Regions from separate parts of the Paenibacillus sp. JGP012 genome, predicted to be linked through region 1. Evidence: a T-box and tRNA genes for the amino acid it is inferred to sense, from the RefSeq annotation. Region 1 holds a T-box; the other holds one or more tRNA genes.
What was found. A T-box is a leader RNA that pairs with one kind of tRNA and senses whether it is charged. The one in region 1 lies ahead of HNR77_RS08360 (valine--tRNA ligase), so its partner is inferred to be a tRNA-Val.
Positions count from the first base shown of each region.

Region 2: it encodes a tRNA-Val, which carries the amino acid that the T-box ahead of HNR77_RS08360 (valine--tRNA ligase) is inferred to sense. The anticodon was not compared.

Region 1 is NZ_JACHKG010000005.1:23,749-31,662, reverse strand. Features, by position in the region: gene hemL (glutamate-1-semialdehyde 2,1-aminomutase) at 1-116, shown strand, start outside; gene HNR77_RS08370 (RluA family pseudouridine synthase) at 113-1,033, shown strand; gene HNR77_RS08365 (LysM peptidoglycan-binding domain-containing protein) at 1,235-2,779, shown strand; T-box leader at 2,945-3,228, shown strand; gene HNR77_RS08360 (valine--tRNA ligase) at 3,310-5,973, shown strand; gene HNR77_RS08355 (bifunctional folylpolyglutamate synthase/dihydrofolate synthase) at 6,062-7,438, shown strand; gene murC (UDP-N-acetylmuramate--L-alanine ligase) at 7,495-7,914, shown strand, end outside.
Region 2 is NZ_JACHKG010000034.1:16,945-24,858, reverse strand. Features, by position in the region: gene HNR77_RS25885 (manganese catalase family protein) at 1-902, opposite strand, end outside; gene HNR77_RS25880 (hypothetical protein) at 1,207-1,509, shown strand; gene HNR77_RS25875 (DUF3889 domain-containing protein) at 1,567-1,896, shown strand; gene HNR77_RS25870 (hypothetical protein) at 2,050-2,277, shown strand; gene HNR77_RS25865 (helix-turn-helix domain-containing protein) at 2,261-2,542, shown strand; gene HNR77_RS25860 (DUF3892 domain-containing protein) at 2,665-2,901, opposite strand; gene HNR77_RS25855 (GNAT family N-acetyltransferase) at 3,051-3,494, opposite strand; gene HNR77_RS25850 (hypothetical protein) at 3,801-4,076, opposite strand; tRNA gene HNR77_RS25845 (tRNA-Val) at 4,221-4,293, shown strand; gene HNR77_RS25840 (M1 family metallopeptidase) at 4,508-6,730, shown strand; gene HNR77_RS25835 (CotH kinase family protein) at 6,883-7,914, shown strand, end outside.

The sequences.
Region 1 (7,914 bases):
AGGGCGTCAGTGTTGCTCCTTCCCAGTATGAGGGGATGTTTGTATCTGGTGTGCATACAGAGCAGGATATCGAAGATACCATTGAGGCGAACCGCAAGGCTTTGCAATCATTATGAGCATCAAAAGCTGGAAACGCCGCGGACAATGGCTTGAGCTGATGCCGGGCAAGGCGGTCACTGGAAAAGAAGACAGGCAGGCTGCCGCCGACCAGTGGCTTCTGTCCGAGCTTCAATTCCCGGAGAAGCTGCTTCGCCAGCTCAAGGCAGAGCAGGGCATACAGCTAGCAGGGGACCGGCTTCGGCTGGCCCTTTTTGCTGTTCAGCCGCTGGGTGTGGAGCCGCGCTGGGCTGATCTGAATGTATTGTACGAGGATGATTTCTGTCTCGTTGTGCATAAACCGGCTGGCATGAAGCTTCACCCGGATGGAACCCGTGAGGATCAGGCCATTACACTGGATCATGCTGTAGCCTCATATTACGAGATGAACGGCATTGAAACGAGTGTACGTCATGTTCATCGTTTGGATGAAGATACGACAGGCCCTGTTTTATATGCCAAAAATGCATTTGCACTCGCCATACTGGACGAAGCGATGCGTCGTAAAACCATTGATCGCCAGTATGTTGCCATCGCTGACGGCCACGTTTCCCCTGAACTTCGCACAATTGATGCGCCCATCGGCAAGGACAGGCATCATAAGCAGCGCAGACGTGTTTCCGATGGAGGCCAGAATGCTGTTACTCATGTAAGCATTGTACATGTATGGGAGAGAGCAACACTCGTACGCTTGAAGTTGGAGACGGGACGTACACATCAAATCCGTGTGCATCTTAGTTATGTCGGACATCCGCTTGTAGGGGACAAACTGTACGGAGGGCGTTCGGATGTTATTGGCAGGCAGGCACTGCATGGTGAAAAGCTGAGCTTTAATCATCCTTTAACGGGGGCATTAATTGAAGTACAAGACCCGTGGCCAGCGGATTTTGAACATTTGGCTGCCAAGGAAAGCAACACGCGCGGAGAGCGGACCTGAGTAAAGGGTCCGTTTTTTTTGTTTTCAACGTTCACTTAAACTCTCATCATGAAATGAGGATTGAAATCTGAGCAGGCTTTTCACAAAAGGTGGCATGCCCATCCCATTTAAGGCATATAGATGGGTAACGAAGGATTGGACCATGGATCAGTCCCATGAGAAGGATCATGGTGAACATATGCCGAAAGGAGGACGCCACCTTTGTTGAATCAACCTTATGGTTTGCGGTTCGATATTTATGAGCGCGTTCATTTGTCTGAGGGAGTGCCTGCCATTGAGGAACTGGAGGAAATTGAGCTGTATCCACGCATTCAGGTCATTGGACAGGACGACCATGCCACCTTGCGGGGGCATCTGCTGCTTACAGGAGCGTACCGGGGGGGAAGCGAAGAATCGGAGGAATTAAAGCATTTTATTCCTGTTGAAATTACGGTCCCGCTTAACAGGGTTAGATCCATTGAAGATATTTCCATCGAGATTGAAAATTTTGATGTGGATCTGTTGTCCAGCCGAAGCTTGAACATCACGGGAGTATTGTCTCTGCGAGGCATTGAAGGTTTTCCGGTAGAGGAGCCGCAGGTGTGGACAGCAGATGAATTCACAGTGGTGCATTCGCCTGAAGCTCAGCCGGACAGCCGGGCAGACGAGCTCGGACAGACCGAGGTATCAGAACAATCGGAGCAGTACGAGCAACCGGGGCAATACGATTCGTTAGAGCAGTACCAGCAGCTTGGCAGAACGGATCAAGCTTATGAACAGCAGGTGCAGGTTCAGCGGGGGGAGGACGAAGAGCTGGCGAATGCGGCAGAGCTTGCTGCGTACGGTTCCCCTGAATCCGCTGATTTGTCCTTGAGAGTACAGACAGAACCGAATCAGGAAGAACGGTTACAGTCTGATTGGAGTCCGGCAGCTGATCAAAACGACGAAACCCCTACGCCAATTTCGTCATTCCTGGCGGAGACAGCAGACAGACTTGCTTCGTATCCTGAATCTGAACCGCTGCTTCCGATTGAAGGCGAAGCCACGGCAGCCTGGTCTGAACCTTCAGTTGGAAGCAGTTTAGAGAATGCAACGTCATCCAGTACGGAATCTGCTGTGCTGCCCCGTTCAGAAGAGGAACGGAAACCATTGGAGGCGCATGCGCCCGAGGTATGGCACTTTGAGGAAGCAAGGTCAGGCAGTCAGCAAGGAGAGCAGGATGCTGGCAGTGCTCCAGCTCAGGTGCAGACAGAGAACTGGCAGGGTGTTTTTGCCTCTTCTGAAGCAGTTAACGTAGAAGTGGAGCGGATTGTACCGGAAACCGCCGAAGAAGAGGCTTTGCTGCAGAATGAAGAATCTATTCCTGAACCAATCGCCGAGGCGGAAGACAAGCCGGAACTGAAGGTTGCTTTTGGCAGTAAAAAAGAATCGTCAACAAGATCTGAAGAAGGAGTGGGTATTTCCTCACTGTTAGCCTCGTCTGGCCGCAGTGCTCGCGAAGCTGATGGAGAGCGTACGGAAGAGGCTCCTGCTGGAGTGGTTTCTGAAGATGAGAGCCAGACCGAAGAGGTTGAGTGGAAAAACCTGTTCCTCGGCACCATTGTAGATCAGAATCCGTTCCGCAAAGTGAAGCTCTGCATTGTACAGCGTGAGGATACACTTGACGCTATTGCTGATCGTTATCAACTTAGTACCCGAGAGCTGCAGCTCTATAATCGTTTGACCGAACAGGTTGTGGAAGAAGGGCAAATCCTGTATATACCTTGAATCTACTTGCCGCCGATATTAGCAGCTAGAACGCCCGTAATCCTTTGCAAGGGATTGCGGGTTTTGTATGTTTTATAATGATTTCTTTTCTCTGCATTCAGGTTCCGCTGCTGCCAGGTTGACTATCGTGCATGAGCAAGGTATGATGTGTTTAGGTTTTTTTGAATAATGACGTGGATCGGGAGTAGTAGACAGTATGACCTTTCAGAGAGTGGGATCGATGCGCTGTGAGATTCCGCAGGAGCCAACTGATCGAAGTCGCCCGGGAGTTGCCTGTTTGAGCACTTGAGGTGCAAGCTATTTATGGTTTTTAACCTCGGAAGTAGGATGGGCCGGTCGCAGCCGTTATCTGCTTGAAGTGTCACGCCTGAATCAGAGGATGATTTGTTTGTCCTGCTGTCTGCGTGAAACAAAGGTGGTACCGCGAAAGCTAACCTTTCGTCCTTTGATGGATGAAAGGTTTTTTTGTTTTTTTTGGCCCTAATGATGATTTTAGGAGCCATGATGATGAAGTAACGGAGGAATGACACATGTCTGAACAAAAAAAAGCAACAACAGAAATGCCAACCACATATGATCCGAAAGCGGCAGAAGACAAATGGTACTCCGCATGGACGGAGCGTGGTTATTTTCAAGCGGGCAAACGCAAGGATGCTGAGCCGTACACGATCGTAATCCCACCCCCGAACGTAACGGGTATGCTTCATATCGGGCATGCACTCGACTTCACACTGCAGGATATCCTCATTCGTACGAAGCGCATGCAGGGTTACGACGCTCTGTGGCTGCCGGGCTCTGACCATGCGGGGATTGCTACTCAAACGAAGGTGGAGCAGAAGCTTCGTGAAGAGGGTTTGACACGTTATGACCTGGGACGCGAGAAGTTTCTGGAGAAAGTATGGGACTGGAAAGACCAGTATGCCACAACCATTCGACAGCAATGGGGTAAAATGGGGCTTTCGCTGGATTATTCACGTGAACGCTTCACGCTGGATGAAGGTCTGTCCAAAGCTGTTCGCAAAGTCTTCGTACAGTTATACGAGAAAGGTCTCATTTATCGCGGTAAACGCATTATTAACTGGGACCCGGTAAACCGTACGGCACTTTCGGACATTGAAGTTGAATATAAAGAAGTTCAAGGACATCTCTACCACCTGCGTTATCCCCTCAGTGACGGAAGTGGTCACATTACCGTGGCAACGACTCGTCCGGAGACGATGCTTGGTGATACCGCTGTTGCTGTTCACCCTAAGGATGAGCGCTATGCAGACATGATTGGCAAAACGCTTGTGCTGCCGATCCTCGGGCGCGAGATTCCGGTGATTGCGGATGACTATGTAGACAAAGAGTTCGGTAGCGGTGCGGTTAAGATTACACCGGCACATGATCCGAACGACTTTGAAGTAGGTTTGCGTCATGACCTGCCTCAGATTACAGTCATGGACGAAAGCGGCACGATGAACGCCGAAGCAGGCAAATATCAGGGACTGGATCGCAGTGAATGCCGCAAGCAGATCGTTGCAGATCTCAAAGAACAGGGTGTACTGATCAACATCGAAGATCATATGCATCAGGTAGGGCACAGTGAGCGTACCGGAGCTGTAGTTGAGCCGTACCTTTCCACACAATGGTTCGTGGAGATGAAACCACTTGCGGAGAGAGCAATCAAGAAACAGCAAAGCGGCGAAGGTGTTAACTTTGTACCGGATCGTTTTGAGAAAACATACCTGAACTGGATCGAGAACGTTCGGGACTGGTGTATTTCCCGTCAACTGTGGTGGGGACACCGCATTCCGGCCTGGTACGATGAAGAGACTGGCGAAGTGATTGTATTGGCCGAAGATCCAACAACGCTGCCTGAGTATGCAGGACGAAAGCTGAAGCAGGATGAAGATGTTCTGGATACATGGTTCAGCTCTGCGCTGTGGCCGTTTTCCACATTGGGCTGGCCTGAAAATACGGAAGACCTCAAGCGTTATTATCCAACCAACGTACTTGTTACCGGATATGACATCATCTATTTCTGGGTAGCTCGTATGATTTTCACGGCTTTGGAATTCACGGATGAGATTCCGTTCAAGGATGTGTTGATGCACGGTCTTGTACGTGATGCCGATGGACGAAAAATGTCCAAATCTCTGGGGAACGGTGTAGACCCGCTGGATGTCATCGAGAAGTATGGTGCAGATGCGATGCGTTACATGATCTCGACCAGCAGCACACCTGGACAGGACTTGCGTTTCCGCTGGGAGCGGGTTGAACAGGCACGTAACTTTGCCAACAAAATCTGGAACGCTTCTCGCTTCGCGCTGATGAATCTGGAAGGATTTACTTTCGAAGATCGTGATATCAGCGGCGAGCTCGGAACAGCGGATTATTGGATTTTGCATCGCCTGAACGAAACTTCCCGCGATATTACGCGTCTAATCGATGCATACGAGTTTGGGGAAACAGGCCGCGTCCTGTACAACTTCATCTGGGATGATCTGTGTGACTGGTACATCGAATTCGCCAAGCTGTCCTTCTACGGAGAAGATCCGGTGGCGAAGAAGAAAACACAATCGGTGCTGGCTTATGTGCTGGATCAGACGATGCGCCTGATTCATCCGTTCATGCCGTATATCTCGGAAGAAATCTGGCAGCATCTGCCTCATGAAGGGGAAACAATTACACTTGCTTCATGGCCGGTATATGACCCTGCACTGGAGAATCCGGGAGCTGTTGCCGAGATGAACCTGCTGATGGATACGATTCGCGCTGTCCGGAATATTCGTGCAGAAGTGAACGTACCTATGAGCAAAAAAATTGAATTGATGGTTAAAGCGAATAATGATGAAACATCGAGCATCATTGAGCGCAACAGCCATTATATCAAGCGATTCTGTAACACTTCCGAATTTGAGAGCGGACTGGATCTGAGTTCTCCGGATAAAGCGATGACCGCAATCATTACAGGAGCAGAACTGTATTTGCCGCTGGCGGGTCTGATTGATATTGAGCAGGAAGTGGCCAGACTGGAGAAGGAACTGCAGAACCTCGAAAGTGAAGTGCTCCGTGTAGAGAAAAAACTGGCAAATGAAGGCTTCGTAGCCAAGGCTCCGGCTAAGGTGATCGAGGAGGAACGTGCCAAACAAGCAGATTATTCCGATAAACGGGATAAAGTCATTGCACGGATTAAAGAGCTGAAAGGGTAATATCCAAAGGGTCGGATGGAGTGCTTGCTTGCGCCATCCGGCTGCTTTTTTCAATCATTAATCAAACAGGGAACCGAAGGTGAATCAGATGACGGAATTAAACGCGAGAGATACAGCAACTCCTTTACGAACGTATGACGAGGCCGTGGACTGGATCAATGGCCTTATTCCTTTTGGCATCCGGCCTGGGCTCGAACGAATTGAGAGCCTGATGGTACAGCTTGGCAATCCGCATCAACGACTCAAATTCATTCATGTCGCGGGAACGAACGGCAAAGGTTCGACTTGCGCTTTTTTGACGTCAGTGCTGCTGCAGGCGGGATATGACGTGGGTACATTTACGTCGCCTTATATCACCAAGTTTACTAATCGCTTTCAATACAACGGTGAGGACATCCCAGAAGAGGTTCTGCTGAAACTGTCGAATCGCTTGCGTCCGCTTGTAGTGGAGATGGCCTCCACACCGCTAGGTTCACCGACGATGTTCGAAGTATCCACAGCTCTGGCACTGCTGTACTATGCGGAAGAGTGTTACCCTGATATTGTAGTATGGGAGACTGGGCTGGGGGGAAGGATGGACGTAACGAACATTGTTACGCCTGTTGTATCCGTGATTACCAACATCGGTATGGATCATACGGATGTGCTTGGAGATACCATCGAGCAGATTGCATATGAAAAAGCGGGCATCATCAAGCCGGGTGTTCCCGTCGTGACCTGTGTCTCACAGCCTGAGGCTGTCAAGGTAATTCAAGAGAGAGCGCAGCAGCTGCGATCTACGGTGTATTTGGCAGGGGATCAGTTCTCTTACCGCAGGCTGGAGAGCAGCAAGGAAGGACAAAGCTTCCAGTTTACGGGACCATTCCGTGATATGCAGATTCACATTCGAATGCAAGGTGTATATCAGTGTGACAATGCTGCGGCTGCATTTATGGCTCTTGAGGTGCTTCGGCAGTATATGGCGTTCATGCTGGATGAAGACGATATTAAGCTTGGCTTCGAGAATGCCTTCTGGGCAGGCAGATTTGAGCAAATCAGCGGCAATCCCTTGATTGTGCTGGATGGAGCTCATAATCCTGAAGGGGCGGAATCATTAGCGAAGAGCATTATCGACGTATATCCCCAAAAAAAGTTAATTTTGATGATGGGTATGCTGGCGAATAAGCATCACGAAGCGTATTTGCAGCATATACTGCCACTAGTGGATACGCTGATCCTGACCGAGCCAGATTTCCGACGCAAAATGGCTGCAGCTGAACTGCTGCAGATTGTAGAGCGGGTACGTCCCGCCACTGCGAAAAAGGAACTGGAAATCATCGTCGAGCCCGATTGGGCTAAGGCACTTGATCTATTGAAGTCACGGACGGAAGCGGAGGATCTGGGGGTGGTTTCCGGCACGCTTTATCTGATTGCAGACGTGCGGGCAGCCCTTTTGCATCAAACCGATTCTGAAAAAGGTTGGTGAAAGTTTTGTTAAACACATCGGAACACGTTCATTTTATAGGGATTGGCGGTTATGGCATGAGTGCCATCGCCCGGGTTATGCTGGAGATGGGATACACCGTTACCGGATCGGATGTCGCTTCACAGGAATTGACGGAGAAGCTGGCAGCCAAAGGGGCGAAAATATATATTGGACATACCGCAGAGCATGTGAACGGAGCGGATCTGGTAGTCTACTCGACAGCGGCTCCTGCGGATAATGTGGAACGTGTAGCTGCTCAGCAGCTTAACATTCCTATTCTTCATCGCGCACAGATGCTTGCGCGTTTGTTGAACGAGCGCAAGGGTGTAGCGGTTGCAGGGGCGCATGGTAAAACAACAACGTCTTCCATGATTGCACTTGTCATGGAGCAATGTGATACCGATCCGACCTATATTATTGGCGGAGAGATTATGAATCTCGGTACGAATGCCAAAGCAGGTCAAGGCGAGTGGGTT
Region 2 (7,914 bases), on a different contig from region 1:
TAATCCGCAATATTTCCCGCCATTTTCAGACGACGTGCAATCTCTTTGAAATCCTCATGTGAGATGCCTGGTGCAAATTCCTCCTCCAGCGCCGGAGCTTCGGGAATCGGAAAGCCTTGAGGTATGCCCTGAATAACCTCCAGAGGTTGTCCGTCTTCGGGGTGTGTGCCTTTCCAGATCTGGCCGATGGCATTGAAGTCTTTGTCACTGTAAGTATACAGCTTGGTGTGAACGCCTTTCTCTTCGTACTTACGAGCCTCATTGAAGGATTTGTTGTCGAGTGAAGGGATGGGAATCAGCTTGGTTACATTGACACCTGTTGCAATTTCAATCGCTTTGGCATACGCCACCACGTGCACACCTCCGCGTACGAGCAAGTAACCGACAACTTCGCGAGCGGCAGGATGATTGGTCATTTCGTAAACTTTCATCTTGTGTGTGCGGGCTCCACATTCGAGGAAGAAATTATGCAGCAGATCCTCCACCAGATTGCCACTGTTGAAGACATTGGCACCCGTCCATGGATTGCCCATGGAATCAAAAGGCATCGCACCTTGTGCACCTGCCAGGAAATGATACGACAGCCGAGCATCCTTCACAGAACCTAGCGGCGTCTGATCAGGCCCTTTATATTCGGTAGACCCTCTTAGACAGTGGTTAATGCCGTGGGACACCAGTTCAACATGTCCTAACTCTTCGGCCGTGATGCTCATCACGAGGTCGTAGAAGGGTTTCAATTTTTCCTTGGAGCGAAAATTAAAGGACTGATAGAGGTAGTTGTTCAGGGTGGACATCTCTCCGAATTTACCACCAAGCAATTCCTGTACAGCCGCAGCTGCGTTGGGATCAGGCTTTTCGACGTTGGGAATCTCAATCAGAATCTCATCCAGACGTTTGAACATGCAGATATAACCTCCTCAAATATGGGGTGAAGAAGACTCGGGTGCACTTTGGTTCAGCTTGATCAGTCAGTCAAATCCATTACACGGTTAATGGTTTTATTAAATAGATAAGTATTGAAATGGGTCTAAAGCAACGTGTGATTAACTTGCATTCAGATTACTTTTCGGATCGGCAGCAGGCGTTAACTACTCTTGGTTTGGTATTTCCATATTCGCAATATTTATGTACAATCAGACAAGTTATTTAATATCCGTAAGCGCAAGTGTTTGGCAATGGAATCAAGGCAGAAAGGAAGAAGTACATATGAGATTCGGATGGTTACGTATCATAGGTTTGATGATGATTTTAATGTGCATAAGCAGTGTGCAGGTGACGGCAAGTGACGTGTTGAATGAGACGCTAGTGGATGAACAGACAAGGCAAATACTTATGCAAAAGTATGGGCTGGAGCCCGCCGAAGAGTCCCAAGCACAGCAGCGTTTTCTCCCTAGGGATTGGGGGATGAGTTTTCGTTATAACGATGGAATGGGCGAGTTGGCTCAGTTGATGCGGATTGTACCGTATTGGCTGTGGCCGGCAGTCTGGATATTTCGAATGTGGGTGTAAAATGCAATGCAACAGGGTACGATATCAGCAACACATTGTTCCCAGGGAGTGAAACGCATGAGAGTGCTGGTAATCACGATATTAACACTTATGCTTGGCTTGGCAGGCATCACAACAACCGTTTCCGCAACCGGGGACACGATCCCCGATTATGCGAAGTGGGGAATTATCGCGGTGAAGGAGACTCAAACCAAGTACAATGTAGACATTCTGGATTACAAACATATTGGCCGTTCGTCCCTAAGCGCCAGTGAGTCCAGAGAGCAGTTCAAGCTGTGGGTCCGTGCCAAGGACGGCAAGCAATTTGCTGTATATGTGCATGTGGATTTCAATCCGAATACGCAGCAGTTGAAAAAAGTACAATTTTCCGAATCAGATCGCCGCTAATCGCTTGGAGGAATGAAGAACCAGATGCCTGTTTCTTACAGAGCAAGTCTGGTTTTTTTATTTTGTTAAATTCCTTTTTTTGTTATTGAATAAAGAACTTATGTTCGCATATAATAATGAATACAAACAAATGTTCTTGTTGGAGGGATGATCATGCTAGGAAAATATGTTGGCCAGATGGTGGAGCTTGTGTATATGGATCGTGCGGGACAGATTACACAGAGGCAGATTCGAATTAACAGTATGCGCGGCGGGAGGATTCGGGCAGCGGAAGGCAAAGAGGGTGCACCCCGGACGTTTCTGGAGCAAAACATTCTGGCATGGCGTCCTGTAACCGAACAGAATCGGAAGGGAGAGTTGAAGCATGCTGAACGACTTTGAGCGGAAGATTTTGCGAATCATCGTTAACTATGCAGGACAGCAGCGGCGAATTCCACGAATGGATGAACTGGAGAACAAGACAGGCCGCAGTCGTGCCCAGATTCGGGAGTCGCTGCTGGAGCTTGAACGGAAAGGTTACATCGCATGGGGGAACCCTTCCTCGTTGGATAACATCCAGATTTTGCAGGCATGGGAGCAGGAACCAGGGCCTGTGCGAAAAGCCCAGCCAGCCGGCAGTGCGGTGAAATATTTTACCGAATACTAATCGGCGATTGAGGCGAAGAGATAGATGGCATAAGATGCTGCCAGGACATAACGGACATCAATGACACAGCAAAAACGCCAACCCTTAAGGATTGGCGCTGTATGTGGAATGAGTTGTTTCTGTTAGAAAGTCGGAAGCTGGTCCAGGTTGTTCGTCGGATCACCGTCGGCATCGCCGCGAATGTACATCTCTCCGTCCTTGCCTTTGAACACATTGACACCAGCAATAGCTCCGGCCTTCACCTCGTTCAGCGCTTGCTGATAGTCCAGGACACGGCCTGTTGAGGTTTGGAAAGCGGTTAAGTCACCGTCACCATTTTTCTGCACTGCTGTGAACGTCTCGCGTGTTGTCTGATCCATCATGTCACACTCTCCTTCTATGACCAAATGGGAATAGGTTACACTGTTATCCTGTCCGAACTGGCGAGAAATATGCATGTTTTGCAACATTTCGAGAATAGCTGTGCTATCTCTATGTAGTGCCTGTGATGTTGAGTTTTGCTGCGAGACTACAGACTTTTTCTCATACGAACGTGCAGAATATCGGCATCATAAAAAGGTTCCTCAGAAATCACTTCATACCCGAGTTTATCGTAAAATTTTTGCGCCTGACACTGGGCATCCAGCAGCGAATAGGTTAATCCAAGCTCACGGGCAAGCTCCTCCATCGCTAACAGAAGCACACGCCCGTACCCGAATGAACGGTAAGATTCCAGTACAGCAATGCGCTGCATTTTGGCGGTATCCTTGCTGTAATAGATCAGACGACCTGTGGCAACAGCCTGACCATCGGTGTGAAGCAATACATGATGAACATCAGGACTGATCACATCGTATTGATCGATTTCAAGTTCTTCGGGCACTTGCTGCTCCATGACAAAAACCTGACGGCGAATTCCAAGTGCCTGCTTCAGTTCTTCTTCTGTCGTTACATAACTAATCTCCGCTGCCAAATTCAATTCCTTCTTTCTGCTCCATGCGCACAAGTTCAGACTGCATTATACAAAAAAATGCTTTTCCTGTATAGTTAAGTCTGGTACATATTGGGACTTTGGGGGAGGATGAATCATGGGAATGGCGGCTATTATGACAATTACATTGCTGATGTCAGCGGGTATGATTGGATTGTTATATTATGTGACCAAGAAAGCCTACTCTCGGAAGTGGGATGAAGAGGAATGAGAGCACAAGGTTAATTTCAAAGAGCGATTGTTTATGCTGCTTCAGGTTAACGTGTGCCCATATTGAACCCTTCACTGTTATGGCAGAAATTCGGTGTTTCCTTGGGGAGAATAGACCTCATGTACAACGGAATTGGAATACACATCCATCCACACGGGCAGTGATTCGCTCTGTTCATTCGGCTGATGCAGCTGCTGGAATTTCACGGTATGTTCGTCCTTTTGCAATGTGCAGCCAATCAAGGAAGAGAGAAGAAGCACATATGTAGCGGCACAGGTGAGACCTCGAAATAACCTGTGCTGTGATTGACATTTTGTACGGGCTATACCATGATTCGAAACGAAATATTTCATAGAGTTCACCTGCCTTCTGTAAATGATTATACTTTCCATTATTGTGCTCCAATTCAGGCAAATTATAACCAAATTAATGATTGACAATGAACACGTTTACTTGGTATGATATTGTTACTTCATTGAATGAAACCTAATATACACGATCTGTTAGCTCAGCTGGGAGAGCACTATCTTGACAGGGTAGGGGTCAGTGGTTCGAGCCCACTACAGATCATACATGAAAAGCCTTGCGGAGCAAGGCTTTTTTTCTTTTTCCATACCTAGATAGATATATTGAAATGATGTTTTGGGAGAGTTGGGGAACGATTGGGGACCGGATTAGGCAAAGAAGTCTTTTTTTAAACAAAATTTAAATCAAACCTAAATTCAACGTAAGGTTGATCTCTTATCGTTGTATGTATACAACATATAGCAAAAGGAGAGAGAACATGCACGTTCCAAAAACTAAACCAACAAATACCATTAAAAAGGTGATGCTAAGCACAATTGCCCTTACATTAGCAGCATCTCCGTTCGTCCATACCACTTATGCTGCCTCTTCGAATTGGTCCAGCTTGCATGCCAGTGCCGGGACAACACAAAAAGCGTTCCAGATGCAACAGGCTTCTCGTATGCGCTCACAAGCGATGTCTCAAGATCAATCCCCGATTCAGTATCAGATCAAAGCACGACTGGACGAAAAAGACATGACCATAACGGGAAACCAGATTGTAACGTATCGAAATACAAGCAAAGATACACTTCAAGAGCTGGTTATGCATACCTATGCAGATGCTAATCGATCCAAAGCAACACAAACGATCATGTATACAAGCCAGAATGAGCAAATAGCCAAAGAACACCCGGAGAAGAAAGCGTCAGCTTTCTTGGGCGGTATAGATATTGTCAAAGTGTCTCAGCAGGGGGAGAAGCTTCTTTTCGATCACAAAAATCAAGCATTACGTGTGCAATTGAAAACGCCTTTGCAACCGGGTCAGTCTATTACCTTCCAGGTGGATTATCGGCTCGACATTCCTTATGGCATGCAACGAATATCGTACTACAAGGATCAGATCAATGGAGCACACTGGTTTCCGGTGATGTCTGTGTATGACGAGACTACACATCAATGGAATAAGATGCCGTATAGCACTTCATTCGAGAGTGATTTCTATACATCGTCCGATTTCGATGTTGAGTTCAATGTACCTGAGACATATCAGGTCGTCATGCCGGGAGATATCACTACCAAAGACAGTGCTGAACAAGGGCGGAAAGTGGTTACAGCGAGCGCCGCGAACACGAGAGAATTTGTTTTTTTCGCTGATCCCAACTTAAAAGTAGAACGTGAGACGCGGAATGGTCTTACCGTGGAATATTTTTATTCGGGTGATGACCCTGCCAAAAAAGCTGCAGTGGACAAATACATTGATTATGCATTTAAAGTCATCGCGTTTTACAGTGAGAAATATGGTAAATATCCGTATCCCGAATTTCGTGTCATCGAAACTTATGTGGATGGTTTTGGTGTAGAATACTCAAGATTAATACAGATGCCGCAGCGTTCTGCAGACGCATTACCTGAAGATGATTCGACATTTGTGCATGAGATTGCGCACCAGTGGTTCCATGCTTTAATAGGGAACGATTCAGAAACGGAATCCTTTCTGGATGAAGGTTTTGCCGACTTTTCTATGGTGTATTTTTTAGAAAAGCAGGGCAACAAGCTGGGAGGGTTCAGGTCCATTCAGCTCGACCCGTCCCCTATTGATCTGCCCATTGCCTCAACGAATGAAGCAGCGGGGGAAATGGCTGATTATGTATTTTACCAAAAGGGACGTCAGGCCATTTATCAATTATACCGCTCGGTTGGTGAACAAAAATTTGATGCGTTTATGAAGGAATACTTTCATCGCTTTGTCTACCAAAACGCTACAATCGATGGATTACTCAGTACCATTGAGGATGTGCTTGGCAAAGAACAGCGTCAAGACATGGAAAAAGCGCTGCTTCAGCCTGATTTTGAGCTAAAGCAGGAGTATCAAATGTCCGAGAAGGAACTTGCAGCCTATATGCATGATGCCTATCAGCCGCAGTATGAGGCGGTGGTGAACAACATTCCAAATCTGCCTTATGAAGTGATGATTCGTTTAATGGAAAAGTCCTTTCGAGGTGAGCCATTAACCATTGTACTTGGAGATCAGGTGAGCAAAGCAGCAGCGAAACAACAGGAACAAGCGACCAGCCAGTTAATTCAAATTTTTGATGTATTTGACTTGAAATACGATGTAGTTCGGGATCGAAAAGAGTTGAAGCAGAAGCTGAAACGCGAGATTGGCAGCAGTAACCTCATTCTTGTTGGTAATGCGAAATCGAATGGTATTGTGCAGGCTTTGAAAAAAAACATTAATGTTCGGGCAAATGGTATCGGTTTGGCCTGGAAAGATGCGATGAACGCATCTGGACATTCGGGAGCATATGTCATTAAACATCCATATAATCAGAATCGTCTCATGCTTCATTACTATTGGAATGGCGATCATCTCAGCGCCAATGCATCAGCGTCCTTTATGGAGAAGATTCTGGAATCTCTAACTCTCTCTAATGATCTTTATCAATTCTATGAGCTGGATGGCAACGGTAAATTGAAAACCAGCAAAAAAGTGGAATAGTGCATTTTACCAAAAAGCAGAAGCAAAAAAGAAATGTTTATGAAGAGTTGCTCTAAAAGGCGGCTCTTTTTGTCTGTTCAGTTCCATTTAAGGTTTCTCCCTTAAACTTCTCCCTAGCAGAATTAAAAAAGAGATGTAAGGTGGGAAAAAGGATGATGAACAACAAATGGAGAAACGTCATGGCAGGAACGGTGATTGCCTCGATGCTGTTATCAGCTTGCAGCAATGAAGCGGAGACAACGGCGACAACACAAACAGCTGTAAATACAGAAAAACAAACGAGTGAAAGTAATGCCCAAACTACGTCTTATGCACAAAGCTTTAATAAAACGGAGGTGATGTCCTTCTCCATTGATGTGGATGAGACTGCTTGGCAAGAAATGCTGGACACAGCAGCAGAGGAAAACTATATCAAAGCCAATGTAACGATTAACGGAACAACGATTGAAAATGTGGGCATTCGAGCCAAAGGGAACTCGAGTTTGAGACAAGTGGCAGGAGACGATACAACGGATCGGTATAGTTTCAAAATCAAGTTTGATGAATATGTTAAAGGTCAGACGTGGAATGGACTCGACAAAATGGTTGTAAATAATATGATCTCCGACGCCAGTTATATGAAAGAATATCTTAGCTACGACATCATGAGTTATATTGGCGTTGACGCACCTTTGTTTGCTTTTGCCAATATCAACGTAAACGGAAAGGCATGGGGTTTATATCTGGCGGTTGAAGATATAGACAGCGGTTATCTGGCACGGGCGAAAAATGGTGAAGGCGAGATCTATAAACCCAATAACGATGGCAATATGGGAGCGGGCGGAATGGGGAATCCAATGGGAATGGGTAACCCGCCAGCAGAAGGTGACACTGCAGGGATGGGAGATTTTCAGCCCCCTGAAGGCATGGAACCACCAAGTGATACAGATAACAGTACGAGCAATGCCAACTCCCAGACCGCCAACAATCGCGGAGAGGGTGGTCGCGGATTCGGCAGAGGCGGTGGAATGAATGGCGGCACGAACGGCGTATCCTTAGTTTATACGGATGATAAAGTTTCCAGTTATTCTGGCATTTTTGACAATGCTGAGACCAAAACAACGGAAGAAGATGAACAACGTGTCATTGAGGCCCTTAAAAACTTGAATGCAGGCACTAATCTTGAAAAAGCTGTGGATGTGGAT